4 regions of the Vibrio fluvialis genome follow, and region 1 is predicted to be linked to each of the others. Evidence: predicted binding sites of a transcription regulator. Region 1 holds the regulator's gene; each other region holds the start of a gene.
What was found. Region 1 encodes PurR, which represses purine synthesis genes. Its sites were predicted from a motif close to TNANGNAAACGTTTNCNTNA; they were not measured.
Positions count from the first base shown of each region.

Region 2: the regulator PurR is predicted to act here: its motif matches at 3,734-3,753, upstream of DYA43_RS09355 (NupC/NupG family nucleoside CNT transporter).
Region 3: the regulator PurR is predicted to act here: its motif matches at 2,636-2,655, upstream of purE (5-(carboxyamino)imidazole ribonucleotide mutase).
Region 4: the regulator PurR is predicted to act here: its motif matches at 1,771-1,790, upstream of DYA43_RS16435 (NupC/NupG family nucleoside CNT transporter).

Region 1 is NZ_UHIP01000001.1:1,199,294-1,207,337, forward strand. It holds gene DYA43_RS05735 (alpha/beta fold hydrolase) at 1-706, shown strand, start outside; gene DYA43_RS05740 (putative signal transducing protein) at 703-1,026, opposite strand; gene DYA43_RS05745 (TVP38/TMEM64 family protein) at 1,023-1,712, opposite strand; gene DYA43_RS05750 (TfoX/Sxy family DNA transformation protein) at 1,840-2,430, opposite strand; cyclic di-GMP riboswitch class I at 2,548-2,632, opposite strand; gene purR (HTH-type transcriptional repressor PurR) at 2,792-3,802, opposite strand; gene torD (molecular chaperone TorD) at 4,078-4,725, opposite strand; gene torR (two-component system response regulator TorR) at 4,948-5,655, shown strand; gene elyC (envelope biogenesis factor ElyC) at 5,721-6,530, opposite strand; gene cmoM (tRNA uridine 5-oxyacetic acid(34) methyltransferase CmoM) at 6,645-7,427, shown strand; gene mukF (chromosome partition protein MukF) at 7,439-8,044, shown strand, end outside.
Region 2 is NZ_UHIP01000001.1:1,990,914-1,998,957, reverse strand. It holds gene minD (septum site-determining protein MinD) at 1-393, opposite strand, end outside; gene minC (septum site-determining protein MinC) at 415-1,077, opposite strand; gene DYA43_RS09370 (YcgL domain-containing protein) at 1,279-1,557, shown strand; gene DYA43_RS09365 (lytic murein transglycosylase) at 1,582-2,553, shown strand; gene DYA43_RS09360 (LysR family transcriptional regulator) at 2,644-3,591, shown strand; gene DYA43_RS09355 (NupC/NupG family nucleoside CNT transporter) at 3,801-5,006, shown strand; gene folD (bifunctional methylenetetrahydrofolate dehydrogenase/methenyltetrahydrofolate cyclohydrolase FolD) at 5,077-5,937, opposite strand; tRNA gene DYA43_RS09345 (tRNA-Arg) at 6,139-6,215, shown strand; gene fbpC (ferric ABC transporter ATP-binding protein) at 6,474-7,532, opposite strand; gene DYA43_RS09330 (ABC transporter permease) at 7,544-8,044, opposite strand, start outside.
Region 3 is NZ_UHIP01000001.1:2,934,003-2,942,046, forward strand. It holds gene DYA43_RS13815 (DUF1488 family protein) at 1-139, opposite strand, end outside; gene aroE (shikimate dehydrogenase) at 142-972, opposite strand; gene hemF (oxygen-dependent coproporphyrinogen oxidase) at 1,033-1,947, opposite strand; gene tsaC (L-threonylcarbamoyladenylate synthase type 1 TsaC) at 1,967-2,524, opposite strand; gene purE (5-(carboxyamino)imidazole ribonucleotide mutase) at 2,723-3,208, shown strand; gene DYA43_RS13840 (5-(carboxyamino)imidazole ribonucleotide synthase) at 3,212-4,345, shown strand; gene DYA43_RS13845 (DNA topoisomerase family protein) at 4,379-4,966, opposite strand; gene DYA43_RS13850 (DUF494 family protein) at 4,997-5,473, opposite strand; gene dprA (DNA-processing protein DprA) at 5,476-6,591, opposite strand; gene DYA43_RS13860 (LysM peptidoglycan-binding domain-containing protein) at 6,591-7,709, opposite strand; gene def (peptide deformylase) at 7,849-8,044, shown strand, end outside.
Region 4 is NZ_UHIP01000002.1:293,121-301,164, reverse strand. It holds gene DYA43_RS16445 (alpha-amylase family glycosyl hydrolase) at 1-315, shown strand, start outside; gene DYA43_RS16440 (DUF4382 domain-containing protein) at 557-1,507, shown strand; gene DYA43_RS16435 (NupC/NupG family nucleoside CNT transporter) at 2,067-3,275, shown strand; gene pepT (peptidase T) at 3,488-4,717, shown strand; gene DYA43_RS16425 (mechanosensitive ion channel family protein) at 4,993-5,862, shown strand; gene norR (nitric oxide reductase transcriptional regulator NorR) at 5,929-7,515, opposite strand; gene hmpA (NO-inducible flavohemoprotein) at 7,748-8,044, shown strand, end outside.

The DNA of each region.
Region 1 (8,044 bases):
TTGGTTCAAACAAATCAAAGCCTATAAACAGCATTTCAACTTATTACTTATTGACCTGCGCGGGCACGGTAAATCCGGTGAGCTGATTAAAGGCTTGATGTCCAAACGTTATACGTTTCAGTCGGTTACTCAGGATGTGTTGCGGGTTCTCGATCACCTGAAAATTCACTCGGCTCATTTTGTGGGTATGTCGCTGGGTACCATTATTGTGCGGAATGTGGCTGAGATATCTGCCGGGCGCGTACGCTCGATGGTGCTTGGTGGAGCGATTACTCGGCTTAACATCCGCTCACAGGTATTAGTGAAACTTGGCCATTTCAGTCAGCACTTTATCCCTTACATGTGGCTGTATCGCCTATTTGCCTATATTGTGATGCCACAACGCAGTCAGAAAGAGTCCCGCCATCTTTTTATCCATGAAGCGCGTAAATTGTGCCAGAAAGAATTCAAACGCTGGTATACCCTGACAGCGGAAGTGAATCCGTTGATGCGTTACTTCAAGGAGCGTGAGCTGGCAATCCCGACGCTGTATCTGATGGGCGAGCGGGACTACATGTTTATCCAACCGGTCAAAGAAATGGTCGCTGCTCACCAGCAGAGTGAACTGCATGAAATTCCTGATTGTGGCCACGTCTGCAACGTAGAGCAGCCCGATGTCTTTAATCAGGTGTCTATTGAGTTTATTCAGCAGCAGATTCGCTCTTAATCTGCCAAGTCATCGGCTTTTCCGCAATTCCAGCATACGGCAAACTGACGTTCATTAAGCTCACCACAATGTGCACACTGCCATGGTGTTGAACGGGAACTGCTGGACGGGCTTTGATAATCTTCAATGATAGCTTGCGCCCGCTCATGCTGAGTCACGTCATACAACCAGATGTAAGGCGCAGTTTCATCATTCATCGGCAACTCACCGCGCAGACCAAACAAACCTTCTCCACGCACCTCACAGGCAATATTGGCTTGTTTTAGCAGTTCGCACAGCAAGTGTGCTTCCGTCGGATTGGCGGCTATGAATATTTTCATCGTTGTACCGTGTTGGCAGAGCGTCTGACCAGCCGGTTCATCACCCATTTCATGAGCAGTGGAAACACCCCAAGTAAGGCGAATGACAGCAACACCGATGGCGAGACAATGCCGGATAATGAATCAATTTGTGCCAGTTGTGTGCCGGCGTTTAGATACACCGCAGTGCCAGGCAGCATACCCAACTGGCTGACCCAATAGTAGCGGGCAACGTTAATGGGACTTAGGCCCATCAAGAGGTTTATCAGAAAGAACGGGAATACAGGGATCAGCCGTAATGACAGCAAATAAAACGCGCCATCACGCTCAACGCCTTGGTTGATTGCGTTCAATTTGTCACCAAATCGTTGTTGAACCCAGTCTCGAAGCAGATAACGGCTGCTCAGAAAGGCTAGTGTTGCACCGATGGTACTGGCGAAAGAGACAAGCAAAAGACTGAGCCAAAAGCCGAACAATGCTGCTCCAAGCAATGTGACAACGGCTGCGCCGGGTATCGAGAACGCCGTAATCAAGACGTAGCTGACAAAGTAAATCAGGGCAGCAGCAAGCAAATGTTCGGCGATATAGTCCGACAACAGCGCTTGCTGAGCTTTGGCATTGTCCAGAGTGAGGTATTGACTGAACGTGAGCCCTAATCCAATGATCACGGCCAGCAAAATTAAGCCTAGAACTAACTTCTTACTCATCGATGTTTCTCGTTATACGGTTATCTAAGGTATACGTAACCAGACAGGGAAAAGCGATATTTTCTTTCACCCAAAGAAAAAAGCATCCGTGAACGGATGCTTTTAATGAAGTTGCTCTCAAAAAGGTTTACGACAAACGCTGTAACAACTCGTCGCGACGCGTTTGAGGGATAACTGACCAGTGCTTGCCCTCAATGGCGCCTTCAAGTGCCCACAGAAGCTCCAAGCCGACATCTGAAGAATGTGATTGTCTAACGGCTTTGTAAGCTTCTACGGCACCTTTCTCCTGCAGATCTTCCACCGTTTCGATGCCGGCTTTTTTCAGCATTCGTTCGGTTGCAAGGCGCAGGTTAGGGAGATCTTTAAGACGATCCGGCTTCGCTTGGGCTTGAGTCTCACGCTCATCTTTGGCCACTGCTAATGCCGCTTTCGCGTCTTCCAGAATTTTTGCGGTGTCTAACCAACAGTCTTCCGGCAAAGCGAAATACTTGGTTACAACGGGAAATCCGCGCTTTTTATAAACATAAGGCTCGTAGCCTTGTTGTTTGAACTTGGCTGTTGAAGCATCGTCGGCGCGAATGTGAAGTCTGTCGTTAACCACCAATGCGAACATTGTGTCATCAACAAAAATCCCAAAGCCACCAAACATTGAACGAGATTTAACGCGTCCAAATTGCTCAAAGAGCCGCATTGAATCTTTTAGTATTGGTTTATCCATGCTGTAAGTCTCGGTGTATTAATTAATACGCCACCAAAGTCAGGTCCGAGAAAATAGCAAAAGAATGCAGAGAGTATGTCAGTTAGGAGTCAACTTCTTAGTGTATGCATTTTTGCCATCGGTAACCCCGCTACCTACCCGAATTGGGTTTAGGCCGGAGGCTTTGCGTCCCACCTTTTCAGATGGTTTGCCCTGTGCGTGACATTTCCTTCAAAAAAAGGATAATCAAAAATTTGGATAAACATCACATTTACCTTGTGCAAATGTGATGTTATTCAAATATATATGTCCAACCATTGCAACTTGATTCATTGATTTTGAATCTAAATAGACAATTCAGACATGTTGATTTTCTGCAAAGTTATTGTTTTGTCAAGTCTTTTACTGTGTCGCGCTCTACAATCTCCGGATGCATCTCGAAGATACGGCGATCGTGCTCTTTATCTTTGATTCGTTCGAGTAATATTTCGAATGCGTTTTTACCCACACGACGTTTAGGTTGGTGGATAGTGGTTAGCGGTGGAGAGAAATACTCTGCCAGCTCAATGTTGTCATAACCGATAACCGACATATCTTCCGGAACACGAATCCCACGTTGTTGCAGGCGGCTCATTAAGCCAAGCGCCATTGTATCGTTAAAACAGAATACAGCGGTTGGACGTTTGTCCATGGCGATGATTTTATCTGCGGCCAGTACGGCGGTGTCACACTCGAAGTTACCTTCCAGAATCCAGTCTTCGCGGACAGGCAGGTTTGCTTCTGCCATCGCACGGCGGAAACCAGCAATACGTTCCTGACAGGCGGCTTTAACGAAATGGCCACTCAGGCAAGCGATATCAGTATGACCGCGGTCAGTCAGGTATTTAGTAGCCAGATAACCCCCTTCTTCGGAGTTATCGATGATCTTATCAGCCTGAGAGGTCTCTGGACCCCAATCCATGATCACCTTAGGAATGTCAGAATGGCTTTCCAACATTTCCAGCAGTTCTTCGGTCAGGTCAGAACACATAACCAAAATACCGTCTACGCGCTTTTCCGCCAGCATGCGGATGTAGTCGCGTTGCTTTTCGTAAATACCACCGGTGTTACACAGGATCAGCGTGTAACCCTGACGGTAACAGTAGCTTTCCACACCATCGATCACTTCGGAGAAGAAGAGGTTGGTGGACTGAGTGACCAACATACCAATTGTTCGTGTGGTGTTGCACTTTAGGCTTCGAGCTACAGCGCTCGGTGCATAGTTCAGCTCTTTAACAGCATCCATCACTTTTTCTTGTGTGGCTTCTGCAACAAATCGAGTTTTATTAATTACGTGAGATACGGTTGTTGTTGAAACGCCAGCCAGGCGTGCAACGTCTTTAATCGTAGCCATAGGTTTGTCCTGTCGATGACTGCTGAGCGCAACAAAATGCGTCGTGCTATCAGATTCAGCAGCGGTTAGGCTTGTACTGCAAGTGAAGCCTAAAAGTAGTAAAAACACAAAAACCGCTCGAAAACAGCGGTTTGCATCTTAAATTCATATTTTATCGTTTGCGGGCAATATAGTAGTCCGCAACGCGTGAACTCGCAACGAAATTCATCGGATGAGATCAAATGATCGTCACAAAGTTCGCGCGATATTCTTCAATTTGTGAGCATGATAGCGAACTATTCGTCAGTCAAATAAGCCTGATCAAGTTGCAGGAAGGCGACCAGAAGCTCGCTGACTGCGGCGTAAAAACCAAATTGATCAAGCGACTGGCAACGGGTCGCGAAAGTTGGTACCCAACTCAAGAGATGAGATTGGATAAATTCGGCCTGTTCAGAAAAGGCTTGTTCCATATGTGACTGTTTTTCCAGTTCGTTGGACCGAATAATCATATGTCCCAAGAAATCCAACTCGACAGCCAAATGATCAGCTGGTTCGTTCAGTGAGTCGTGAATCGCAACGCCGTGCTGTTTCATCAAGTCAGCCATTTCTTGTGCCGGAGTATCGTTCAACAGGCCTGTTTTACCAAGGTAAACGGAGGCGTAGGGCAGGGCTGAATCCTTGTCTGACTTTAAAAACAGGTCGCAAAAGTCGGCCGCCAATTCAAGGCGGGCATCGTCACGGTCGAGCAAGCGGTTCAGTGCTTCCACCAGATGCGTCACCGCCGCTTTCAGTCCGGCGTTTTCACTCAAGCCAGTCAGAAAGGCACGAATTTCGGGTGAATGATATTGCTCGATCTCTTTATCACTGAGCTCTTTACTGAACAAACTCGACAACCACCAATAAATTTCGGCGCGCTTTTCGTTAAATGCTTTTACTTCTTGCATGGTTAGACTCCGGATACTTTCTCCCTATAAGTCTAAACAATAAACATGAATAGCAATAACGCAAACCATGAAAAAATATGAACAAATACGTCAGCAAATTAATAGCTTGCTCAGAGATTGCTTTGAATCAATAAACCCTGAGGTTTTTGGATTGGAGACTAGAATTATGACTGTTTATGAATAGAATTACGGAGTATTTCGAATGAGCATAAAGTGGTGTCAATGAGCTATCACATACTAGTTGTTGAAGACGACATCGTTACCCGCAGTAAGCTGGCTGGTTACTTTCAGAAAGAGGGTTATCAGGTAACAGAGGCTGAAAATGGGGTAGAGATGCGTCAGGCGCTCAGTGAACATGACATTGACCTGGTGATGCTGGACATCAACTTGCCAGGTGAAGATGGTTTGTTACTGACGCGAGAACTTCGCGGGCAATCAGATATTGGAATCATTCTGGTTACTGGACGCACGGATAGCATCGACAGAATTATTGGCCTCGAAATGGGTGCTGACGATTATGTCACCAAACCGCTTGAACTACGTGAGCTGTTGGTTCGCGTGAAAAATTTATTGTGGCGTATTTCCACTGCTTGCCACTGCAATCACGAACTCGAGCCGGACGACGACAAGCTCGTGCGTTTTGGCGAATGGACGTTTGATATCCAGCGCCGTTCATTAACTCGTAATGGCGAACCTGTGCGTTTAACGAAGGCGGAGTATGAGCTGTTGGTTGCTTTGTCGGCGTACCCTAATCAGGTGCTCAGCCGCGAGCGTATTCTCAATATGATCAGTCATCGGGTCGATGCGCCGAATGATCGCACCATCGATGTGTTGATTCGTCGTATGCGTGCCAAGATGGAGTTTGATCCAAAGAACCCGCAGATCTTTGTGACTGTGCATGGTGAAGGTTACATGTTTGCAGGTGATTAAGCGTTGACGCAGAAAGAAAAAGACCCGCTTCAGCGGGTCTTTTTTTGTTTCTTCCCATGCAGTGTTTACTGCAACGTAGTTTCGGCGTTATTGATTGGCGCGGTCTGTTCATGGCCGGCTACCCAGTCACGCAGTGACTGCCAAATCAAGCCCATACTTTCGTACCAGTAACGTTCTGTCTGCTCCAAATACAGCGCTTTGGGGGTGTATTTATCCCAAGGCTGACTGATATTGGTTTGAGCCAGAAAGTTGGTCGGGGCTGGAATAGGCTGTAAGCCCGCAGAGTGGAACTCATTTAACGCGCGTTGCATGTGACTGGCTGACGTCACCAGCACCAGTTTACGTTGCTGCACGAATGCCGCGGCCTGACGTGCTTCTTCCCAGGTATCTTTTGCTGTTTCCAGCAAAATGATATCGGATTTCGCAACGCCCAGCGCCAGCGCGACTCGAGCCAGCATGCGGGCATGACTGAACTCACTACCACCTGCGTAACCTGACAGGATCAGTTTCGAACCCGGATACAAACGCATAATGCGGATACCCTCGGTCAGACGCATTAATGCCGCGCGACTCAGTTCCGATGTCGGTGGAATTTGGTCGTCGACGACATGCCCGTTACCCAGCACCATCACGTAATCAATCGTGCCGTCAACCGGCAGGAAGGCTGTATACTGACGCTCTAAAGGCATCAAGAGACGACTGGACACAGGCTGGAATGAAATTAAGAAAATGCCAAACAGAGAAAATAAAACAACAAGACATCCGGTTTTGCGTTTGGCGGTGAACATGATCAGCATCAGGCCCACAAATCCAATAATCAACAACGCCGGAAGTGGCATCAGTAAAGAGGAAACAATTTTTTTCAGCTCAAACATAAACAAATAGTCCGAAAAAACAGCACTTGACAATAAAAAGGGCTAAAGCCTCTTTATTCCTGCCATTCCTATGACAGAATAGCAGCACGATTGATTATCATAACTCAAGCCACTGTGACAGAAGATCGCAATTTCGACGATATTGCCCACAAATTTGCAAAAAATATATACGGTTCTGACAAAGGCGAAATCCGCCAAGTCATTGTTTGGGAAGATTTACTGCAATTGCTATCGCATTTTGGCGAAGCAAGCAAGCCTTTGCACGTTTTAGATGCAGGCGGCGGTCTGGCCCAAATGTCACAAAAACTGGCCAAGCTAGGGCACCGTGTCACCCTGTGTGATCTGTCTTCTGAAATGTTGCAGCTGGCAGAAAAGGATATTGCAAATCACGGTCTGCTTGAGCAGTATCGCTTGGTTCATTCACCGGTCCAGTCCATTCAGGACCACCTGTCAGACCCGGTGGATATTGTCATGTTCCACGCCGTAATGGAATGGTTGGCGGATCCGAGATCCGCGCTGGATAACTTGCTGGCGCAAGTTCGCCCGGGCGGTATGGTGTCGGTGATGTTCTATAACTATCACGGTCTGGTTTATAAGAATGCGGTTTGCGGTAACATTCCTCACGTTCTGGAAGGCATGCCTCACCGTAAACGTTTTAAACTTCAACCGCAGAAAGGCTTAATTCCGACGGATGTTTATCAATGGATAGAAGACGCCGGGTTTGAAATTTGTGGTAAGTCAGGTATTCGTTGTTTCAGTGATTACATTGGTAACATGAAAAATATGGGCGAATACCAATATGAAGATGTACTGGCTTTAGAACAAAAATTCTGTCGCCAAGAGCCGTACCTCTCATTAGGCCGATACATTCACGTATGGGCCAAGAAGAAACAATAACAGGAATAACAATGAGTGAGTTAACTCAGAACGCTGCAGAGCAGCCAATCGATGAATTGGTCAGCTGGGTCAAGCAGCATGATTTCTCATTGAACCTGACGACTGAGCGACTCGCGTTTCTTATCGCTATCGCGGTGCTGAGCAACGAACGGTTCGACGAAGAGCTAGGTGAAGGAGAGTTGCACGATGCATTTATCATCGTGACTCGAATGTTTGAAGACACGGGTGAAGCGTCTGCATTCCGTGCTAATAACGCGATTAACGAACTGGTGAAGCAACGCTTGATTAGCCGCTTCACCAGCGAAGTCACGGACGGTGCTAGTATTTACCGATTATCGCCACTGGCAGTCGGCATTACCGACTACTACGTGCGCCACCGTGAGTTTTCCAAGCTTAAACTTTCTATTCAGCTATCCATGGTGGCGGATGAAATGGCCAAAGCCGTGGAATCTGCTCAGCAGGGCGGAACCCCAGGCCACTGGAAAAAGAACGTTTATGGCGTGCTGAAATACTCTGTGAGCGAAATTTTTGACCGCATCGACCTCAACCAACGTGTGATGGACGAACAGCAACAGTCGGTGAAGCAGCAAATTGCAGAGCTGCTGAACAAAGACTGG
Region 2 (8,044 bases), 790 kb from region 1:
CATCAGCGCGCCTTGCTCGATACCTGCTGGTGAGTCACAGATGATGAAATCGAAGTTCATCTCTTTTAGTTCATTCAGCACGCGCTGCACACCATCTTTGGTCAGTGCATCTTTATCGCGGGTCTGCGAAGCCGGAAGAATGAACAGGTTTTCGTTGCGTTTGTCTTTGATCAACGCCTGGTTCAGTGTTGCTTCACCATTGATGACGTTTACGAAGTCGTACACGACGCGGCGTTCACAGCCCATGATGAGATCAAGGTTACGCAGACCGATATCGAAATCGATCACCGCAGTTTTCTTACCTTTCAGCGCTAAGCCTGACGCGATTGCGGCGCTGGAGGTCGTTTTACCTACACCGCCTTTTCCTGACGTAACGACAATGATGCGTGCCATTTAATAATTTCCTTTCGAATTTTAAATTGTGAGTATTTCAAAATGGAGTGACTCTTCAGTCATGCTGAGCATCACTTTCTTCTGCCAGAACTCACTTTCAATCTGATCGCTCAGCCAGTAGTTTCCAGCGATGGATACCAGCTCAGCTTGTAAATCATGACAGATAATTCTTGCTTCTTTTTGACCACTGGCACCGGCAATCGCCCGGCCGCGCAGTGTGCCGTGAATATGAATGGAACCATCGGCAATCACTTCCGCACCCGGGCTGACGTGATTGAGGATCACCAAATCGCCATCTTTGGCGTACACCTGCTGCCCGGAGCGGATCGGTGTACGAACGATTTTGGTTGGCGCCATTTTCGCAGGCGCTTTGGTCGGGCTGTTGCTAGCGGTCATGACGGCAAAACCCGCTTCTGATGCCAGCGACTGACAGCGTTTATCTTTGCAACCCGTGACACCGACCGGGATCAATCCCGCGTCGCTGATGCCATTTTTCAGGGCCAGAAAGTCGATGTCGCCATCCACTTTCGAAATATTGATCACCACCGGAGCGTTGGCGAAGAACGCCGGAGCCTGCGAGACTTTCTGTTTCAGAAACTCGACAGTACTGGCGATTTGATTGTCAGAAAGGTGTAAAACTGACAAAGTAAAACTACTACCTTTCAGGTCAGGTGTATTAGACATCGTAACGTTGACCTCAATAAACTCTTGGCTGCATAAGAAAGAGCGTTGCCCGAGACTAGGGAAGTCATGTTATATTCAGCGCCTAGGCGCAGCAAGTTATCTTGCGGTCAAATGAGTGATTTAGGCTCAATTTTAGTAAAAGTTGACCATTTATAGACAAATTCAGCCGGAAGGCGGATTAAAGACAACAAAAGGCTTCTCATGCTTTGTTCTATCTACAAAAGTTCTAAGAAAGACGGTACCTATCTCTACATCCCGAAACGCGATGATTTTTCACAGGTCCCTGACACTCTGATGCAGATGTTCGGTAAACCTGTGTTCGTTATGCTGGTGAATCTGGAAAAGCGTCAGTTAGCGCAGGTTAATGTGGATAACGTCAAAGCGTCGCTGGAAGAACAGGGTTTCTTCTTGCAATTGCCGCCGCCGCCAGAGAATCTGTTAGAGAAATACAAAGAAGAAAAAGCTCAGCGCAAATCCTGAGCGGGATGACTCGGGGAGGGCATCTTGAAAAAATTATTGTCAGTTATTCTGGGATTAACCCTTTCAACGCCGGTTCTGGCGAATGAAATCAGCTTTGAACAGTACGTGGAAGGCCTCAAACAACAAGCGCGTCAGGAAGGGATTTCTGAACAAGTGCTGACCGATGCCTTTTCCGATGTGGAGTACAAACCTCGTGCCGTGGTGGCGGATCGCAATCAGCCAGAGAAAAAGCTCACTCTGGATGAATACATTCCGCGTGCTGTGCCTGAGTGGAAAGTGAACCAGGCGCAGGCACTGTACGAAAAGCATTACGATGAACTGCAACGCATTGGCAAAGAGTACGGCGTGCAGCCGCGCTTTATTGTGGCGTTATGGGGCGTGGAAAGTAACTTTGGTGCGCACATGGGTCGTTACAGCGTGATTGATGCGTTGTCGACTATGGCCTACGAAGGTCGCCGTGAAGAATTTTTCCGTAAGGAAACGATGGCCGCACTACAAATTCTGCAGCAGGGCCACATCAAAGCCGATGAAATGAAAGGTTCATGGGCTGGTGCGATGGGTCAGTGCCAGTTTATGCCAAGTTCCTTTTTGGCGTTCGCCGCCGATGGTAATGGCGATGGCAAGAAAGACATTTGGGGTAGCAAAGAAGATGTGTTTGCTTCCACGGCCAACTATCTGAGCCAGTCCGGGTGGGATGACAAGTACACCTGGGGACGCCAGGTGAAAATCCCGAAAGGGTTTGATCACGCGCTGGAAGGTCGCCAGGCCGAGAAAGGCAAGTTCCTGCAAGAGTGGAGCAAACTCGGTGTTACCCGCTACGACGGTAAACCGCTGCCCAAGCTGGATGACGACATCAAAGCCTGGTTGATCATGCCGGACGACGAAAGTGGCCGTATTTATCTGGTGTACAACAACTACAATGTACTGATGAAGTGGAACCGCTCGTATTACTTTGCGCTCGCGGTCAGTCACTTAGCCGACCGAATCAAATTTTAACCACTAAGGGCTCTGCAGAGCCCTTAATTATATCCCCCCACACTGCAAGAGGATTAATTTGCGGTGTACTAAGCCAAATCAGGAGTTGATGTGTTAGCAGACCGGGCCAGTCAGATGGTGATGTTCGCTGCGCTGATCAAACATCAGAGCTTTACCGCCGCTGCGCGCAATTTAGGCGTGTCGGTGTCGCACGTCAGTAAACAGCTGGCGCAACTCGAAGCCTCGGTGGGCATCAAGCTGGTTCAGCGCACCACGCGCAGTTTTACGGTGACGGAAGCCGGTGAGTCGTTCTATCGCCATTGTGAGCAGTTGGTTGATTTGGTCAGCGATGCCGATAATGAGCTGATTAACCAGCGTGAGGAAGTCTCTGGCCTGCTGCGTCTGGGGTTGTCGCAATCCTTTGGCTCGCTGCATGTATTGCCCGCGCTTGAAGAGCTGCGTCAGCAGTATCCGAACTTGCAGGTCGAAGTACATCTGTTCGACTACAAAATCGATATGCTGAGCGAAGGGCTCGATTTGTGGATCACCAGTAACGAACATCTGCCGGAAGGCTATATTGCCCAGCGCCTCGCGGATTGCAAGTTTGTGGTGGCCGCCTCCCCGGATTATCTGTTGCATCACTCCACACCGCAGACACCGAACGATCTGTTGGATCACAACTGCCTCATCTATCGCAGCTGGGATCGAGACTACACGCGCTGGGCGTTCCGTAACCGTGAGCAGCAACTGAGCATCAAAGTCTCCGGCAACTATTCGGTCGACTTGGCTGAAGCGGTGCGTGATGCCGCAGTGTCAGGGTGGGGGATTGCGTATCTGGCCACCTATCTGATCCGCGATGAATTTCGCAGTGGCAAACTTATTCAACTGCTGCCGGACTGGCAGGCCAGCCAGAATATGCCCTTCTATGCCGTTTATCCCAGTCGCCAACATCTGCCTAAAAAAACCTCGGCCGTGATCGAATTTCTCAAACAGAAAATTGGTGAACCGTGTTACTGGGATACCCAACTGGAACCCTATGTTCGCCTGCCATCGTTGTGATGGATTGTTTCTTGTTTTCAAAACATTTTTTCCATTTGGAAAAACAACTCAATAGCAAACGTTTAGTCAGCGTTAAATCAATGGGTTATGAGTAACGTGGAATGGATTGCGTTTCTGAACACAGCTGATTAACAAACCCGAGTTGCGCACACGTTTTCCTGCTATACAATCCGACGCCTTTCCTGTTCCCCTTTTATTTGGATGGCGTTATGTCTTCTCTTATTGGTGTTGTGGCAATTCTGGTCATTGCCTGGTTACTTTCTACAGATAGAAAAAATATTCAGCTGCACACAGTGGCGCTGGCGTTTGCTCTGCAAGTGATTTTTGCGTTGTTGGTGTTGTACGTACCCGCGGGTAAAGAAGTGCTGCATGCGGTAACCGAAAGTGTGTCGAAGCTGATCAACTATGGCCAGGAAGGCATTGCGTTTATCTTTGGCGGCATTGCAACTGGCAGTGTTGGTTTTGTGTTTGCCGTAAACGTGCTGGGCATCATCATCTTCTTCTCAGCGCTGATCTCCGGTTTGTACCACATCGGCCTGATGCCGAAAGTGATCAACCTGATTGGCGGCGGCATTCAGAAACTACTGGGTACTGGCCGTGCTGAGTCACTGTCAGCGACTGCGAACATTTTCGTCGGCATGGTCGAAGCGCCTCTGGTGGTAAAACCTTACCTGAAGCAAATGAGCGATTCGCAATTCTTCGCAGTGATGACCTGTGGTTTGGCATCGGTTGCGGGTGGCACGCTGGTGGGCTATGCATCGCTGGGTGTGGATTTGAGCTATCTGATTGCGGCCGCGTTTATGTCTGCACCAGCGGGTTTGCTGATGGCCAAACTGCTGGTACCAGAGCAGGACACGGTCGACGTTCAGGTTGAATCGCACGAACTGGATCTGCCGCAAGCGACTAACGTGGTGGAAGCCGTAGCTGACGGTGCGATGTCCGGTGTGCGTATTGCCGTAGCGGTGGGCGGGACTTTGCTGGCGTTTGTCAGTGTGATTGCGCTGCTGAACGGCATGTTGGGCTGGGTTGGCGGACTGTTTGGTATCGAACTGAGTTTCCAACTGATTCTGGGCTATCTGTTCGCACCACTGGCTTGGCTGATTGGTATTCCATGGAACGAAGCCATCACGGCAGGTTCGCTGATCGGTAACAAGATCGTGGTGAACGAGTTTGTCGCCTTTATCCAATTGATGGATGTGAAATCGCAGCTGAGCGCACATTCGCAGGCTATCGTAACCTTCGCGCTGTGTGGCTTTGCCAATATCTCCAGCATGGCAATTTTGATTGGTGGTTTGGGTAGCCTGGTCCCTGAGCGTCGTAGCTTCATCTCCAAATACGGTTTTCGCGCGATCGCCGCTGGCGTTCTGGCGAACCTGATGAGCGCTTCGATTGCCGGCGTGATTCTGTCACTGTAAGTGCTTTCTTAAGCTAAAAAGAACCCCAGCCTAGGCTGGGGTTTTTGCTTTTGGAACTTGCTAAACAGCATCACTTATTGGTGTGGTACTGCTCGCAGGCCAGCATGGTGTTTTCAATCAGGCTGGCAACGGTCATTGGGCCAACACCACCCGGAACCGGCGTAATGAAGCTGGCGCGAGTACGAGCTACATCGTATTCCACATCGCCAACCAGTTTACCAGTGTCGAGACGGTTGATACCGACATCGACCACGATCGCGCCTTCTTTGATCCACGCGCCCGGAATGAAATTCGGCTTACCGACCGCAACCACCAGTACGTCAGCCTGACGGACGTGATGTTCCAGATCTTTGGTAAAGCGGTGACAAGTTGTCGTCGTACAGCCAGCCAGCAGCAGTTCCAGTGTCATTGGGCGACCGACAATGTTCGAAGCGCCCACGATGACCGCGTGTTTGCCGCGCAGCGGAATGTTGTAGCGATCCAACAGCGTAATGATGCCTTTTGGCGTGCAAGAGCGCAGCTTAGGAATGCGCTGAGCCAAACGACCGACGTTGTAAGGATGGAAACCATCGACGTCTTTTTCCGGAACGATGCGCTCCAGCACCTGAGTGGAGTCAATGCCGGCAGGCAGAGGCAGCTGAACCAGAATGCCGTCGATTTCCGGATCGTTATTCAGTTGATCAACCAGAGCCAACAGTTCGTTTTCGGTGGCGGTTGCCGGTAAGTCAAACGACTTAGAAACAAATCCCACTTCTTCACAAGCGCGGCGTTTACTGCCCACGTAGACCTGAGAAGCCGGGTCTTCACCCACTAAAACCACAGCCAGACCCGGTGCGCGCAGCCCTGCTTGAGTGCGAGCCTTAACACGGGCCGCAACCTCGGAACGTACTGTCTGAGAAATGAGTGTTCCATCAATATTTTGAGCAGTCATGACTTTCCTTACACATTCGTAGTGAAAATTTTTGCGCGCATTGTCGCAGATATTTTGAAGAACATCTATAAGCAAACGTTTGCTTTGTTCTGTTTTTCAGCACTTATTGTCTGAGTGACAAAATTTTGGTCATTTGAAACATAATGTTAGACAAAGCCGTTGATTTACCCTCTCTAACTCGTATAATCCTCTCCCTGTAGCGCGCCCTTAGCTCAGCTGGATAGAGCACGTCCCTTCTAAGGATGTGGTCGTAGGTTCGAATCCTACAGGGCGTGCCATTTATTCCAAGCCTCAGCAGTTTCTGCTGGGGCTTTTTCGTTTCTGGCGCTCCATTGGTGAGCATATTGTATACCTGCTTCAACGAGAAATGTGTCGCTACTATCACTTCGTTTTGAGAGTAAGGTGCGAGTCGCTTTGGATTCGAGGGACAGTTTGAGTATTACTACTCACTGGTGGCTTTAAATCAGAATGTTTTCTCCACTGAGTGATAGAAATAAGAAACCCCACCGAAGTGGGGTTGATTTGCCGAAAATGAACTAGGCCTCGTCGGCAGGGAGCAAGAACAGCCCTCTCGGGTTGAACTCGAGATAAGCGTGCTTGGTCAGCTCCTGGCGAAATTGGGCTGAGTTGAGTTGCAGCAGCAGCTCCTGATCGTGCCATTTGACTGTGACTTCATACATTGAACCCATATACGCGTATTTGAGTACCTCACATGCCTGGCTGTTTTCGCCCTGCGTACTCAGGGTAATGGCTTCCGGGCGAACACCAATCTGATATTCTCCCTTCGCTTTGCCTTGCGTTGCCTCTGGGTCGGCATCGATCGCGTAACCATGAATGTGAATACGTTCACCGTCGAAATGGCCCTGAAACAGATTCGCTTCACCCATAAAGTTCGCCATAAACATCGATTTCGGCGACTTGTAGAGCTCTTGCGGCGAGCCAATCTGCATAATCTCTCCGCTTTTCATCACGATCACCGTATCCGATACCGCAAAGGCTTCAGCCTGATCGTGCGTGACATACAACGAGGTAATGTCGAAACGTTGTTGCAACTCGCGAATGGTTTCACGCATGCTGCGGCGCAGGTTGGCGTCCAGGTTACTTAAGGGTTCGTCGAATAACAGCACTTTGGGTTTGAGTACCAGAGCCCGGGCGAGGGCAACGCGTTGCTGCTGGCCACCGGAGATCTGATCGACAAAGCGCTCACCCATGCCTTCCAAGTCGACGATTTTCAACGCTTCATCGACCCGCTGGCGAATTTCTTCGGCCGGGAGTTTGAGCATTTTTAGCCCATATGCCACGTTCTCATACAAAGACATATGCGGGAAAAGGGCGTACGACTGGAACACCATACAGATATCGCGCTGCTGAATGGAACGTTCCGTCACATCTTCACCGTCGATAAAGATTTGGCCGCTGGTGGGTTTTTCCAGTCCGGCCACCAAACGCAGCACAGTCGTTTTACCGCAGCCCGACGGACCGAGCAGGGTCACCAGGCTGCCTTTCTTAATTTCCAAATCCAGATTACCGATCACGGTATTGTTACCGAATCGCTTGCAGATGTTTTTCAGTACAACGAAGTTTTGTTTTTCCATGGTGACATCTCCTAGGAATCTTGGTTGGTGGCTTTGGAGCGGGAAATACGAGCTTCACCGACCAATAAATCAAACAACAGAATGATGGCTAACATCACCACAATCAGGACAGAGCCATACGCAATGGCAATCCCGTATTCACCGTCTTCGACGCGGTTCAGAATGTACGACGTGGCAACACGGGTTTCCGGGGTAACCAGAAAGATAATCGCGCTCACCGTCGTCATCGCACGCACAAAGCTGTAGACCAGTGTCGACAGAATCGCCGGGCGCAGCAGTGGCAGGATGATGTGACGAATGGTTTGCAGGGAACTGGCGCGCAGGCTCAATGACGCTTCATCAAGTGATTTATCGAGCTGACCAAGTCCGGCGATACCGGAGCGAATGCCCACCGGCACGTTACGCATCACCATCGAGATCACCACAATTGCCGCGGTGCCTGTCAGGTAAATAGGCGCATCGTTAAACGCCAGAATATACGACACCCCCGCCACGGTGCCCGGAACGGCAAA
Region 3 (8,044 bases), 1.7 Mb from region 1:
TCTCTGCCGACAGACGGCTGAGTTCGGCAAGCGTCACGACACATTCAATGAGCGCTCCGGCCTGCTGTGCAGGAAACACCACGGCTTGCAGCTCATCATTCCAAGTTTGCATATCCGGAAATAAGATCGATTGGTTCATGATTAACCTTCTAAATTTTTGCGCAGTTCACGCAGAATCTGTTTCGTCCCCGGACGTAAACCACGCCATAACATAAAACTTTCTGCCGCCTGCCCCACCAGCATCCCCAAACCGTCATACGCCTGAGCACACCCACTGTCTAATGCCCATTGGTTGAAAATGGTGTGACCTTTACCATACATCATGTCGTACGCCACACTGGTCGGCTGGAAAATCGCGGCGGAGATATCCGGTAAGGCACCATCCAGACTGGCCGACGTCGAGTTGATGATGACATCAAAACCGGAATTCAGCTGCGCCATTTCCACAGCGTTCACCTTACCGTACGGAGCAAAGCTCTCCGCTAACTGCTGCGCTTTGGCAAAGGTGCGGTTCGTAATGGTGATGCTGGCTGGCTGTTTATCTAATAAAGGCTTGAGCACACCACGCGCCGCGCCGCCGGAACCAATCAACAGAATTCGCGCGTCTTGCAACGGCACCTGATGCAACATCAGATCCTGCACCAGACCTTCACCATCCGTGTTATCCCCCAGAATACCGCCATCATCGAGTTTTTTAAGCGTGTTAACCGCGCCAGCCAGTTGCGCCCGTTCCGTCAAGCGGGTGGCAAACGTGAACGCCGCTTCTTTAAACGGAACGGTGATGTTGCACCCTTTACCGCCGTGGGCAAAGAAATCTGTCGCAGCTTGCACAAAACCATCCACGGGCGCGAGTTGCGCGGTGTAGGTCATGGCCTGATTGGTTTGACGGGCAAATAAGGTATGAATGAAAGGTGATTTACTGTGGCCGATCGGGTTGCCGAACACCGCATACTGATCGTATTGAAAATCCATGTTCCTGCCTGAAAGAAAGAGGGTCGCTGTATGCGACCCTATCACTCACTACTGACTCTGTCACCACTCGCGCGGTACTAAAAATTGCTGTAATTCCGCTTCGGCGCTCCCCGCCTGTGGCTGATAACGATATTCCCAGCGCGCCAACGGCGGCATTGACATCAGAATCGACTCGGTGCGTCCACCCGATTGCAGGCCAAACAACGTGCCGCGGTCAAAGACCAAGTTAAATTCGACATAACGGCCACGACGGTAGAGCTGGAACTCGCGTTCGCGTTCGCCATACGGTGTCGCTTTGCGGCGCTCGACAATCGGCAGATACGCCTGCGTGTACCCCTCGCCGACCGCCTTAATATAGTCAAAGCACTGCTCAAAGCTCCACTGATTGAGATCGTCAAAGAACAGCCCGCCGATACCGCGGGTTTCCTCGCGATGCGGCAGATAGAAGTAACGATCGCACCATGCTTTATGCTCGGCGTAAACGTCATCACCAAACGGCGCGCACAGTGCTTTTGCCACACGGTGCCACTCATGACAATCCTGCTCAAACGGATAGAAGGGCGTGAGATCAAATCCGCCGCCAAACCACCAAATCGGCGCCTCACCCTCTTTTTCCGCAATGAAAAAACGCACGTTCGCGTGCGAAGTCGGTACGTATGGGTTATTGGGATGCATCACTAATGACACGCCCATCGCTTCAAAGCGGCGTCCGGCCAGTTCCGGGCGGTGTGCGGTTGCCGATGCGGGCATCTGCTGACCTTCCACATGGGAGAAATTCACCCCGCCCTGTTCAAACACATGACCATGACGCATCACGCGCGTACGACCGCCGCCGCCGAGCTTTTCGCCTGGTTCACGATGCCAGGCATCTTCTTCAAATTTGGCACCGCCATCGACGGCTTCCAACTGCTGGCAAATGCTGTCTTGTAGCGACAACAGAAATTGTTTGACGGCTTCTTTATTGATGGTTGGCATCGTTACTTCCTTTGCTGACTTAGCCTTGTCTCAGTACCTGGAGCGTTTTGGCATCGCGAATCTCGCTGGGTTTATTGCGTCCGCCCGTTTCGCCTTGCAGAATCGCCACCAGCTGATCACCGAGTTGCTGTTCGACTTCCTGCGTGGTCATGCACGGTGGCAAACCGGACAGATTCGCGCTGGTTGAGGTCAGCGGCTTGCCATACGCCAAACACAGCTTCCGCACCAACGGATGATCGGTCACGCGCACGGCGATGGTATCAAACTGGCCGCTCACCCAATGCGAGACACGCTGGCTGGCTGGCATGATCCAGGTCACCGGCCCCGGCCAGGTCGACTGCACTCGCTCCAACTGCTCTTGAGTCAGTTGGCTTTCATCAATATAAGGCAGCAGTTGTTGGTACGACGCAGCGATCAGAATCAGGCCCTTCTCGACCGGACGCTGCTTGAGTTGCAGCAACTTTTCAATCGCCTGCGGATTGTCCGGATCACACCCGACACCAAACACACCTTCAGTGGGATAAGCGATCACTTCACCGGACTGCAACGCTTGCAGTGTATGTTCAAAATTATTCACCAGAGTTTCCTAAGTTGAGCTGACTTTTTTATTTGCGGCCTAGTGTACAAATTATCCGGCGCAACGGCTAAATCTAATTCGGGATAAATTATACCGCTACACTTTCAATCACTGCGCAAACGTTTGCTTGAAAGAAAAATCCCCGTATAATGCGCGCACAAAAGCTCACCTAATTTATAACGCTTGAAGGAGTTTGAGATGAAAGTCGGCATTATCATGGGTTCAAAATCGGATTGGCCAACCATGAAGCTTGCAGCAGAGATGCTGGATCAATTTGGTGTTGCTTACGAAACCAAAGTGGTTTCCGCGCACCGTACCCCTCAACTTCTGGCCGATTACGCCACCAGTGCCAAAGAGCGTGGACTAAAAGTGATCATCGCTGGCGCTGGCGGCGCGGCGCACCTTCCCGGCATGACAGCTGCATTCACCAGCCTACCCGTACTGGGCGTTCCGGTACAGTCGCGTGCGTTGTCGGGTATCGACTCTCTTTATTCTATCGTTCAGATGCCTAAAGGCATCGCGGTCGGCACTCTGGCGATTGGTGAAGCTGGCGCTGCGAATGCAGGGCTGCTGGCCGCACAAATCCTTGGTGCGTTTGATGAAAGCGTGATGGCGAAAGTGGAAGCGTTCCGCGCCGCACAAACCGAAGCCGTGCTGGCTAACCCAAACCCAGCCGAGGAATAAATCATGCACGTATTGGTATTAGGTTCCGGTCAACTCGCGCGCATGATGTCTCTGGCCGGGGCGCCGCTCAACATTGAAATTTCCGCCTTTGACGTCAATACCCAGAACGTGGTGCATCCGCTGACTCAGGCTGTAATTGGCCATGGTTTGGAACAGGCAATTACCGGTGCGGATGTGATTACCGCCGAATTTGAACACATTCCTCACGATGTGCTGGCCGTGTGTGAACGCAGCGGAAAATTTCTGCCAAGTACCGACGCGATTAAAGCCGGTGGCGATCGCCGTCTGGAAAAAGCACTGCTGGACAACGCGGGCGTACGCAACGCCAAATACGCAGTGATCACCAACCGCGCTGAATTTGATGCTGCAATTGATTACGTCGGCATTCCCATGGTGCTGAAAACCGCCTTGGGTGGCTATGATGGCAAAGGCCAATGGCGTCTCAAAACCCCACAAGATAGCGAAACGATTTGGGCCGACATGGCACAAGCACTGGCGGCATCTGAGCAACAGGCGATTGTGGCGGAAGAGTTCGTGCCCTTTGATCGCGAAGTGTCGCTGGTTGGCGCGCGTGGCAAAGATGGCGAGATCGCGGTGTATCCACTGGCTGAGAACGTGCACGTGAACGGCGTCCTCAGCCTGTCGACCGCTATTGATGCGCCAGAATTACAAGAGCAAGCGAAGCAGATGTTTACCGCCGTGGCTGAAAGCCTGAATTACGTCGGCGTGCTGGCGCTGGAGTTTTTCGACGTCCAGGGGACGTTGCTGGTCAATGAAATTGCGCCGCGCGTGCACAACTCTGGCCACTGGACTCAGCAGGGCGCAGAAACCTGTCAGTTTGAAAATCATCTACGCGCAGTGTGCGGACTGCCACTGGGCAGCACCAAGCTGATTCGCGAAACTGCGATGATCAACATTCTGGGTGAAGACACCTTGCCTGATGCCCTGCTGGCGATGGAAGGCTGCCATATTCACTGGTATGGCAAAGACAAACGTCCCGGACGCAAAATGGGTCACATCAACGTCACCGCCGATTACAGTGGCGAATTACAACGTAAGCTATGTCAACTGGCAGCCGTTCTCGATCCAACAGCCTTTCCGGCGGTACAGGAAGTGGCGCAGCAGATTAAGCACTAGACCCTGAATTCAATACCAACAAAAACGGCGCGATTAAGCGCCGTTTTTCATTTCAGTTTGAGTGTGACCACATTTTTTGTCGGCACACTGATACTTGGTACCACTGGCGAGTTTCTTTTCAATCAGCAACGGATAACCGCACGCTTGACACTGCCCCATCACGGGTGGTTGATTGAGTGCAAATTTGCATTTTGGAAACGCGTCACAAGCAAAAAATGCCTTGCCAAAGCGATTCTTACGTTCAACCAAATGGCCTTTGCCACATTCGGGGCAAGTAATCTGGGTTTCTACCACCAATTCTTGTGGTGCCGTGTCCGGCGACTCAATATGATGACATTCAGGATAATGGCTACAGCCGATAAACATACCGTAGCGTCCCTGCCGTAACACCAGTTCATGTCCACACTCCGGGCACGGCACGCCAAGCTCTTTGATGATATGGCCGTCATTCTGATGTAGGGGTTTAATGAAGTCGCAGCCAGGATACTGACTGCAACCCAAGAAAGGACCGTGTTTGCCGTGTCGAAGCTGCAACGCAGCGCCGCATTTGGGACACGGTTCGTGATTCAGCGCCTGCTCATGGGCTGAAAACAACTGGTGATCGATTTTTTTACCGCTCATGTGTACTACTTACGTTGCCACTGATCTTACTTAATGAACAATACCTTGCTCTTTGCTGTACAACAGCTCTTCCATTAGCGTGTAAGCATTTTCATTCCCTGGCACATTAAATAACACCATCAGAATGATCCACTTGAGGTCATCAAGTTCGAACTCATTGGTTTCCAAGCCCATGACGCGATCAATCACCATCTCACGCGTTTCAGGTGTCAGCACTTTGATTTGCTCAAGGAACATCAAAAAACCGCGCGATTCCGTATCCAAACGCTCCATTTCCTGCGCGGTAAAGATACGCACTGATGTGGCCGCGCTGGTTGCGATCGCGGAATGTGCATCGGTCTGCTGCAGCGCAGCCAGCTCTTCTAACCAGTGAAGGGCTTTGTAGATGTCTTTTTGGTGAAATCCGGCCCGAAGCAGTTCATCTTCGAGTTCGTCTTGGTCCACTTGCAACTCTGCATCGCTATGGATATAAGTTTCAAATAGATACATCAGAATATCCATCATCATAGCTAGCCCCTCCCCTTACGAATATAGCCACCGGAAACTGCAACAACATGCCCTGAAAGCTCAAGCTCCAGGAGCTGCATCATGACATCCTGGACAGGTATATTGGTCCTGTTTGCAAGAATATCAACTGGTGTAGCCTCTCCCCCTACGTTAGCTAACAGCTCGGGAAATGGCAATTCTTCTTCGTTATATGTGCCAGAAAAAAGTTCTGTCTGCTCAGGTTGTGACTGATTTCGGCTCCAGTCCATCAAACTGCTGACTTCTTCGAGAATATGATCGACATGTTGTACCAAACACGCCCCTTGTCGAATCAACTGGTTACTGCCGAGGCTATTCGGGTTGCGAATTGAGCCCGGCACGACAAACACCTCTCGGCTCTGTTCGGCGGCATAACGCGCGGTGATGAGCGAGCCACTTTTTTCCGCCGCTTCCACCACCAGAACGCCCAATGACAACCCACTGATAATACGATTACGACGCGGAAAATGATCAGGTCGAGGCTTGGCATCAGGGCGAAATTCCGACACCAAGGCGCCTCTGTCAACAATACGCCCCGCCAACGCGCGATGGCGAGCCGGATAAATACATTCCAGCCCCGAGCCCAGCACCGCAATAGTTTCCCCACCCGCTTTGAGTGCGCCATCATGCGCGTAGCCATCAATACCAAGCGCCAGACCACTGGTGACCACCAAACCGTGTTCGACCAATTGCGTGGCAAATTGATGAGCGATTTGCTGACTGTCGATACTGGCGTTGCGACTGCCGACAATAGCAATTTGCGGCGCACGCAGCGCTTCAAGCCGCCCCTCCACAAACAGCACTGGCGGAGCGGCGGCGATTTCGGTCAATAACGAGGGATAGTACGCATGAAACGGCGTCAGAATATGGCGATTATCAGCCTGCTCACTCCAACGCAGGCAGGCATCGACGTCTTGATCGGCCTGCCGCTGCAAATACTGAATCTGGTTGTCTTTCAGTCCTACGGCCAAGCCGTCACGATTCAGGTGTTGTTTGAGGTCAGACAGCGCGTAACGACTGGCTAAACGCTGCAATGTTCGGATACCGAGTTGAGGAGTAAAACTGAAAGCCAGCCAAGCAGCCAGATCGCGTTCGAGCATCAACTGGCAGGCTCTGCCTGAACCACACTTGCGGTGGCTTCAAGCTCTGGCGTCTGCGGAGATTGTGCCTGCACCGCGGTATCAATCGGCTCCATACTTTCGGTGATAAGCGCAAGACTAAACGCCGCATAAGGACGAATCACCATCAGGCTACCAATTTTGTACGCAGGCAATACCAATGCATCGTCACCGTGTTGAGACTCATAGCTGTAGTGTCCATCATCGGCATACACCGCCACTCCTGAGCGGAACAGTTCAAACATACTGCCCTGAACCAGCGCGTCATCTGTCCCTTTGTCGATGACCACGACCTGGTTTTGACCCGCATACTGGCTGCCTTCCAACGAACCCAAAATCTGGGCTGTGAGCGATTGCGGTGCAGGCCTTGGGAAAAAGGATGTCGTTAAGTTTAACCCTTCCAACCCGGTTTCCGGCAATGCAATGTCGTTTACGCGAATCTCATGCCGTTGCTGACGCACCAGCAGCTCACTGGTTTGCTGACGGTTGCTGCCAAGCTGAGCAGTCGCAATCAGTCGCAGAGCAGTCATCACCTGGCCGTCGCGTTCAAACTCCGTCATCGGGCGATAAATTCCCCACTGCGCATGAGTTTGAGGTCCGGCAATATAAACGGGCTCGCCTGCCGTCAGGTATTGCAGCCCATCACCAGCGCCCATCACACGAAGACTCTCTTTTATCTCCGTAGCGTCAACCAGGCGATCGGTGTGCAGATAGGGCAACAACAACTCTTCGTCGACCGTCGGTAGCGACTGTTTCTCCATAACGCGAACTTTCGGGCTGAGTTTCACCATCGGTTTCAGGCTCAGCGTAGGCTGACCATCACGCCAAACCAACGTCAGTTTATCGCCGGGATAGATAAGATCAGGGTTATTGATATCAGGGTTGATTTGCCATAACCGTGGCCACAACCAAGGGCTGTCTAGATACAACGCAGAGATATCCCACAAGGTGTCCCCTTTCACCACCGTATACGTCGTCGGCGCATCGTCTTTCAGCACCAACGGCGGCGCCGGCTGCGCGCAAGCACCGAATGCAGCCAGAAATAGCGGCAATAAACGAGGTTGTAATACTGAGGCGAAACGACTTGTCAGTCTGGTCATGACCTTGCTTCCCTGGTCGAAAGAATTAAGAAGGATTCGGAGAAATCTCGCAGGATGCTGTCATTTAGGTCATAAAATGTCTAGAATTGAGCCAACAAGCGTTAAGCTGTTTCGGCACAGTTCAATTTTTCGAGTGTATATGTCTGTATTACAAGTATTAACATTCCCGGATGATCGTCTTCGCACCGTTGCTAAGCCGGTTGAGAAAGTCACCCCAGAGATTCAGAAGATCGTCGACGACATGATTGAAACCATGTACGACGAAGAAGGCATTGGCCTTGCTGCAACTCAGGTTGACGTTCACCAGCGTATCGTGGTGATCGATATTTCAGAAA
Region 4 (8,044 bases), on a different contig from region 1:
GATGGAGCAGGGAAGCCGCGCTGGCGGGACAGCTGGCGCGATACGCAGATGGTCGCCAGAATCGCATTTCACAACCGCATGCACGGTTTGCCGATGGTGAACATTGAAGCCAATGATGATCTGCTGGTGTTCAGCCGTGGTGAAAAAGGCGTGGTGATCATCAACAAGTCATCCCGCAGTCAGACGGTGGAACTCAACTGGCCGCAGTCACTGACGGATGTACTGAGTGGCGAGACGTTTGCGTCTGATGGCACGCAAGTGATGATAGAGACGGCCTCGATGGGTAGCAGGATGTTGTGGGGGAGCGAAAAATAGATAAAAAAATAGCCGCAGCGGCCACTGCGGCTAATACATTGAAAAGACAGGAGTTTATAAACTTAACAACGTGGATAGGTCTTCGATTGTATTTGATTTAAAAGACTTTTTTACACTTAAAATGACAGCGTTCTGTAAAATTGCGTCAATTTGTCAGGTTACTGCCAGAATGCTCACTACGTTGTCGAGGAACGATTTTTTCGCACTATAATTGATGAGTGTATCAATAAGTGGTGTGAACATGAAAATCTTACCTTGGATGGCACTCAGCAGTGCTGCTCTTTTACTTGCGGGCTGCGGTGGCGGCGATGATTCATCTGTACAAACGTCTAAAGTTTCCTTTTCGGTTTCAGATGCACCAGTCGACAGCGCAAGCTCCGTTACCATCGGTTTTACTCAGGTAGAGCTGGTTCAAGCAGACGGGTCGTCGATCTATCTGGACGTCAATCCTTCGGATCCCAGTATGGATTATGAACAGATTGACTTGATGGATTATCAAGGTACCGACTCGAAGTTGATCATCACCAGCCAGTCGATCCCGGTGGGTACTTATAAAAACCTGATCCTGCACATCAGCACCGAATCGAACGTGAATTTCGTCGTGGATGAAGATGGCACTCAGGCGCTCAAGCAACCTAGTAATAAGCTGCAACTGGGCAGCTTCACTGTCAGCGATGAAGCCACACAAGCGTTCACAATTGAATTTGATCTGCGATACTCACTGGTGATGCGTGGCAGCAGTGGCAGCACCAATGGTTACATTTTGAAACCTCATGGTGTGTCTATTGTGAGCAACGATGAAGCCACCAATTTGTCTGGCACCGTCGACCCAACCCTCTTTGATGAAGGCACCTGTTCGCTGAGTACTGGCAAATATGTGTACCTCTATCAGGGCAGCGTAGCGGCATCGACGCTGGGCGACCTGGTGGACGAAAGCGATTCTGAATTTAACACCGTGGTGCCAGATGGCGTGGTCTCTCCATACAGCTCTACGGAAGTGGCTGATGATGGCAGCTATGCCTTTGGTTATCTTCCGGAAGGGGATTATACCGTTGCGTTTAATTGTGACGGTGATGACGACAGCTCGATTCAGTACGACGGCCTGACCATTCCAAACCCGGATGGCCAAGTGGCTGAAGTGACGCTGACTGTGGGAACAACGAGTACAGTGAACTTTACCCCTGTGCTTTAATCGCTGAACGCACAAATAAAAGCGCCTCAAGGATCCGAAGACAGATCACAAGAGGCAATGACGTTGTTAGTGATTTTAGTATCTAAAGGGATTTTAGAGAGACTTAGTTAAACGTAGACGCGATAGCTCAAACTGCAAATTACAGGCTGAGTATCGCGTCTTTTTTATTCTATTCTGGAAGCGAAGTAGCATTTGAAATGTGCTTGGGTGCATAGCTCGTCACCTTTATTACCCAATGTGTTGATCAATTGTTCAATGGATGAACGCTTGAACGTTTGCGTCAAAAAATGTGATGAAGTTCTATTTTCTATCGCTATACTTTCCGCCCGGCTATGAGCCGGTGCTCAGCCAATACAAGCCGTCACATGGAACTGTGAATGACCCCACGGACCGGACCAGCTGCGATCCATCCAACGCTTGTATAAGGTGATCTCTCATGAACAATTTGTTCTCTCTTCACAGTGCGCTGTCTGCCGACATTGCCGATGAGGTGCGTGCTTCCTCCTTTACCAAGTTTTTGGTTTTTCCTTTTATTACAAACTTTTAACTGGGTAAAACAATGACACTTTTATTTGGATTCATCGGTGTTCTGGTGCTGGTACTGTGCGCGGTGGCGTTATCGGAAAGCCGCAAATCAATCAACTGGAAAACTGTCTCCCGCGCGCTTTTACTGCAAGTGGGTTTTGCCGCGCTGGTACTTTATTTCCCTTGGGGGCAAAGCGCGCTGGCGTCATTGAGTGGCGGCGTTTCCAGCCTATTGGGCTTTGCCGATGCGGGCATCAACTTCCTGTTTGGTGACCTGGCGAATTCGGGTTTTATCTTTGCTATTCGCGTCCTGCCCATCATCATTTTCTTCAGCGCGCTGATTTCTGCGCTTTACTACCTCGGCATCATGCAAAAGGTGATTGAGTTCATCGGTGGTGGTATTCAGAAATTCCTCGGCACCAGTAAAGCCGAATCGCTGGTGGCAACGGGCAACATCTTTTTATCGCAGGGTGAATCTCCGCTGTTGGTGCGTCCGTTCCTGTCACGCATGACCCGTTCAGAGCTGTTTGCGGTAATGGCGGGCGGTATGGCATCGGTTGCGGGCAGCGTGCTGGGTGGCTACGCCGGCCTGGGTGTGGATCTGAAATACCTGATTGCGGCAAGTTTCATGGCGGCTCCTGGCAGCCTGCTGATGGCGAAAATCATTGTGCCAGAGCGCGATACGCCAGTGGATCAGAGCGATATTGAAATGGACAGCGCTAAAGACAGCAACGTGATTGATGCTCTGGCGAGCGGCGCGATGAACGGTATGAAAGTCGCGGTGGCGGTTGGCACCATGCTGATCGCGTTCGTCAGCGTGATCGCCATGGTCAACACGGGTCTGGAAAGCTTGGGTGAAGTGCTGGGCTTTAGCGGCGTCACTCTGCAAGCGCTGTTTGGCTACCTGTTCTCGCCACTGGCATGGGTGATTGGCGTGCCAAGCAGTGATGTGCTGATGGCGGGTTCTTACATTGGTCAGAAAATCGTGATGAACGAGTTCGTTGCCTTCATCGACTTTGTTGACCACCGTGCACTGCTGAGTGAGCACTCGCAAGTGATTGTGACTTTTGCACTGTGTGGCTTTGCCAATATTGGTTCTATTGCGATTCAGTTGGGTTCGATTGGGGTAATCGCGCCAGAGCGCCGCTCTGAAGTGGCAAACCTCGGCATCAAAGCGGTACTGGCTGGTACGTTGGCTAACCTGATGAGTGCCTGTTTAGCCGGCATCTTTATCTCGCTGTAATGCTTTTCACGCCCGTCTCTTCCTGAGGCGGGCGTTTCTGTTCTAATCCACCAAAAACTGATTTATAGCAAATCATCCTCCTGAAGAATCCGTACTATGGATTGCAATTGGCTGCGTATCTCAGCACCGAATGTTGCATCGCTGGGAGTAAGCGCGTTTTCTTTCAGTTGAGGAGAAGCTCAACTGCGTTTTGACAGACAGTGAGACTTGCTATGGATAATCTTGTGGGGCGTTTTCTACGCTATGTAACCTACGACACTCAATCGAAACCGAAAAACCACCACTGCCCGAGTTCGACCGGTCAGAAGGTGTTTGCTCTGGCGCTGCACGACGAGCTGCTGGAACTGGGGCTGAGCGAGGTCAGTATGGACGAGCATGGTTATGTCATGGCTAAGCTGCCGTCCAATGTGAATTATCCGGTGCCGCCGATCGGCTTTATCGCGCACATGGACACCGCACCCGATGCCCCCGGTAAGCATGTGAAACCGCAAATCGTAGAAAACTATCAGGGTGGCGACATCGCGCTGGGTAAGGGAGACGAAGTACTGTCACCGATTCAATACCCGGATCTGCATCATCTGCATGGTTACAACATCATCACCACTGATGGCAACACTCTGCTCGGAGCCGACAACAAGGCGGGTATCGCGGAAATCATAACCGCAGTCGAAATGCTGATGGCGGATCCTTCGATTCCCCACGGGGATATTTGCATTGCTTTCACCCCGGATGAAGAGATTGGCCGCGGCGCGAATCATTTTGACGTGAAGAAGTTTGGCGCGCAGTGGGCATATACCGTTGATGGTGGACCTGTGGGCGAGTTGGAATATGAAAATTTCCACGCCGCGAGCGCGGAAGTGATTTGTCACGGCGTGAACGTGCACCCGGGGACTGCCAAAGGCAAGATGGTGAATGCGATGCACATCGCAGCGCGCTTTATCCTGATGATGCCAGAGCAGGAAACACCGGAGTGCACCGAAGGCTATCAGGGTTTCTATCATCTTAAGTCTGCCAAAATGGGCGTGGCGAAAACGCAACTGGATTACTTGATCCGCGATTTTGAACGTGAGGGCTTACAAGCTCGCAAAGCGTTTTTGCAGCAAACGGTGGACGAGTTAAACCGTCAACTCAAGAAAGGCCATGTGGAGTTAGTGGTCAACGACTGCTATGCCAACATGAAAGAGATGATTGAACCGCATCCGCACATCATTGAGTTAGCGAAAACAGCGATGGAAGCGTGCGATGTACAGCCGCTGATCAAACCGATTCGTGGCGGGACTGATGGCGCACGTTTGTCATTCATGGGGTTGCCATGTCCGAACATTTTTACTGGTGGCTACAACTTCCACGGTATTCATGAATTCATTACCATTGAAGGCATGGAACAGGCAGTTCGAGTGATTGTGAAACTGGCGGAAAATACCGCGCATCATTATCGCTAATTGTCCTCATCTTCTTATATTCCGGCGCCGCTTTGCCTCTGTAAAGCGGCGCTTTGTTTTGTGGCGGAATCTCTTGACGCCCACGTTTATTCAACTGCCTGCGCACTAGTTAAGCGGGATAGGGATAAACCTTTGACAGGGCGCATAGAACGAGCAGCCTGTGCCGACACTCCCGCGTTACTTGGTTACAATGCCCCAAATTTGAATTAATCACAGAGTTTAATCATCCGCAGAGATGAATGGCAGTCGCTGTGCACAGAAAGTAGGAGAAGGTAGTGGAGAAGCTCAACGCGGTTATCGATTATCTGCTGACACACAAACTTATATTTACACTCATCATTTTACTGTTCGCGGTGTTCATGCGCCGGGTTGCGCTGTCGCAGATCCGTGGCGATGCGGCATTTTTAACCGAACATCAACGGAAATGGATGTCGAGTACCAAAAACGGTACCTTTGCCGCCACCTTGTTTGTGCTGTTTGTCTTGTGGCAACCGGAGATCAGCCAGTTTGCGTTGTCTGTTACCGCGATAGCCGTGGCTATTGTGGTTGCGTCCAAAGAGATCATCCTCTGTTTTACCGGTTCGATTCAGCGCGCCAGCTCGCGCTCATTCCGCATTGGCGACTGGATTGAAGTCGGCAAACTGAGCGGCGAAGTGATTGAGCACAACATGATGGCGACGGTGATTCAGGAAATCGACCTGCAACATGGCCAGTATCATTACACCGGCAAGACGGCGACTTTGCCGAACAGCATGTTTTTTACCTTTCCGGTCAAAAACCTCAATTTTATGAAACGCTACGTATTTCATAACTTCACGGTGGTGGTGCCGGAATTTGTGAATCTTTATCCGTTAGTGCCTGTCATGCATGAACGGATTGAAGAGCACTTCTCGCACTTTATTGATGTCGCGCGCCGCTACAACAGCATGATTGAAAAGCACGCTGGCGTGGATTTGCCGAATGCCGAGCCACACATCGACATTACCAGTGCGCCGGCAGGAGAGCAGATTGTGCACTTCATGATTTTCTGCCCGACCGAGCGGGCTACGCATCTTGAGCAGTTGATTCGCCGTGATTTTATGGAAGAGTACGAGCGAGCGTTTCCACGCCAGCCGACTCTCGCAGAGCCTTCAGCTGCGGCCTGATTTGATTGGCGATAAAAACAAAAGGGATAACCGATGTTATCCCTTTTTTGTGCGCATTGTGTGAGGCTAATTCTGCTCAATCTTGTGTGTTTTCGTTACATTTAGCCCAAGGCGTTTGGCAAGGCGAGTGAGGTTTGCCCGGTCAATTTGGAGCAGACGACCCGCTTTCGCCCAGTTAAAATCGGCTTGAGTTAGCGCTTCACTGACTAAGCGACGCTGAAAATCATCGGTGGCATCACGCAATCCCTTCGACAGATCAACCGCCGGCTCGGCTGCCGCTTTCACCACCTTTTTCGCTGGGGTATGAGCTTCGCCTTCCAGTACACCGATATCTTCGGCGCTGACGGTGATCAGCGTCTGCATCGGATGTTTGGCACGCGCTTTTAATGCTGCGCGGTTGATGACGTGCTCCAGTTCGCGCACGTTGCCAGGCCAAGAGTAGTAGATCAGTTGGCTGAGCGCTTCCTGATGAATTTTGAGCTGCACGATGCCGAGTTTACGCCGTGCCACTTCGAGGAAATAACCAGCCAGCAATGTGACATCGCCATTACGTTCGCGCAGTGCCGGAACGTGAATAGGATACACACTCAGGCGATGGTAGAGGTCCGCGCGGAAGCGGCCCGCTTCGACTTCCTGTTTTAAGTCGCGGTTGGTCGCGGCAAGAATACGCACGTTGATGGTCTGCACCTGATCTTGACCCACTGGCTGAATCTCGTTGTTCTGCAGCGCACGCAAGATTTTACTTTGTGCCGCCAGTGGCAGTTCGCCGATCTCATCCAGAAACAGGGTGCCGCCGTCTGCCAACGCAAACTTCCCGAGACGATGGCGATCGGCGCCGGTAAAAGCGCCTTTGACGTGACCAAACAATTCGCTTTCAACCAAATTTTCCGGAATGGCGGCGCAGTTAACGTAAATCAACGGTTGGCGTTTACGCGGTGACAGATGATGGATGGTGCGCGCCACCAGCTCTTTACCCACGCCAGTTTCACCGTGAATCAGAATATTAAAGTTGGACGGCGCGACGACTTCCAAATCGGCTTTCATTACTTGCATGGCGTCACTGGACCCAATAATTTCGCCACCATCACGTTCCCACGCTTCTTCATTGAGCTCTTCCAGACGCTGCTGGGTCTGCTTTGCCTGCGCTTCGAGCTGAGAAAAGGTCAGCGCCATTTTTAGGGTCGAAGCGGCGATGGCGGATAACACTTCCAGGCTGCGCAGCGGAATATGTTCAAACGCGTTGGTCGTCAGGCTGTCGAGCGTCAGTACGCCGAGCAGTTTGTCTCCGAAAATCAGCGGCAACCCCATGCAGGAGTGCATTGGCAGGTCATCATCGTGATCCATCAGCAGGCCGTCAAACGGGTCGGGCAGTGTACTGTCGGCGTCAAAGCGTACCGGAGTCGTTGAGGCGCAAATTTGATTCAGACGCGGGTGTTCATGAATGAGAAAACGACGTCCGAGGGTATCGCGGGTCAGGCCCTGCATCGCCAGTGGCACCAGCGTGTCGCCCTGTAGCGACATCAACGCCACGCAGTCGCATTGAATCGTCTTTCGCACCGCATCCAACAATCGGTTGAAACGGTCTTCATCATTGAGCCCGCTCGCCAGGCCGATGGTCATATCGACCAGCGTCGAAATAGAAAAATCCTGCATTCTAGAGTCCAAATGTTCGTTTTGGATAGTTTAGTGTCAAAGTGACCTGATTGAAAAGAGTTAATTTGACTCATTGCTTGTGATTGAAATTAAATCAAATTATTAAAAATCAATAAGATATGAATTGGTACGGATAGTGCAATATCAGATTCAGAAAGTCATGCTTTAAACCAGACAGAGTGGTCTTTAGCCACCTTACAATTTGTATCCACCTTTGAGGAGAATTGGATCTATGCTCAACAATCATAATATTGCCATCATCAAAAGCACCATTCCTTTGCTTGAGTCCGCAGGTCCTGCGCTGACTCAACATTTTTATCAGCGCATGTTCAGCCACAACCCGGAACTGAAAGACATCTTCAACATGACACACCAAAAAACGGGTCGTCAGAGTGTTGCGCTGTTTGAAGCCATTGCGGCGTACGCCAAGAACATCGAAAACCTTGCCGCGCTGACGGCAGCAGTTGAACGTATTGCGCATAAACATACCAGCTTCAACATTCAGCCAGAACACTACCAAATCGTGGGT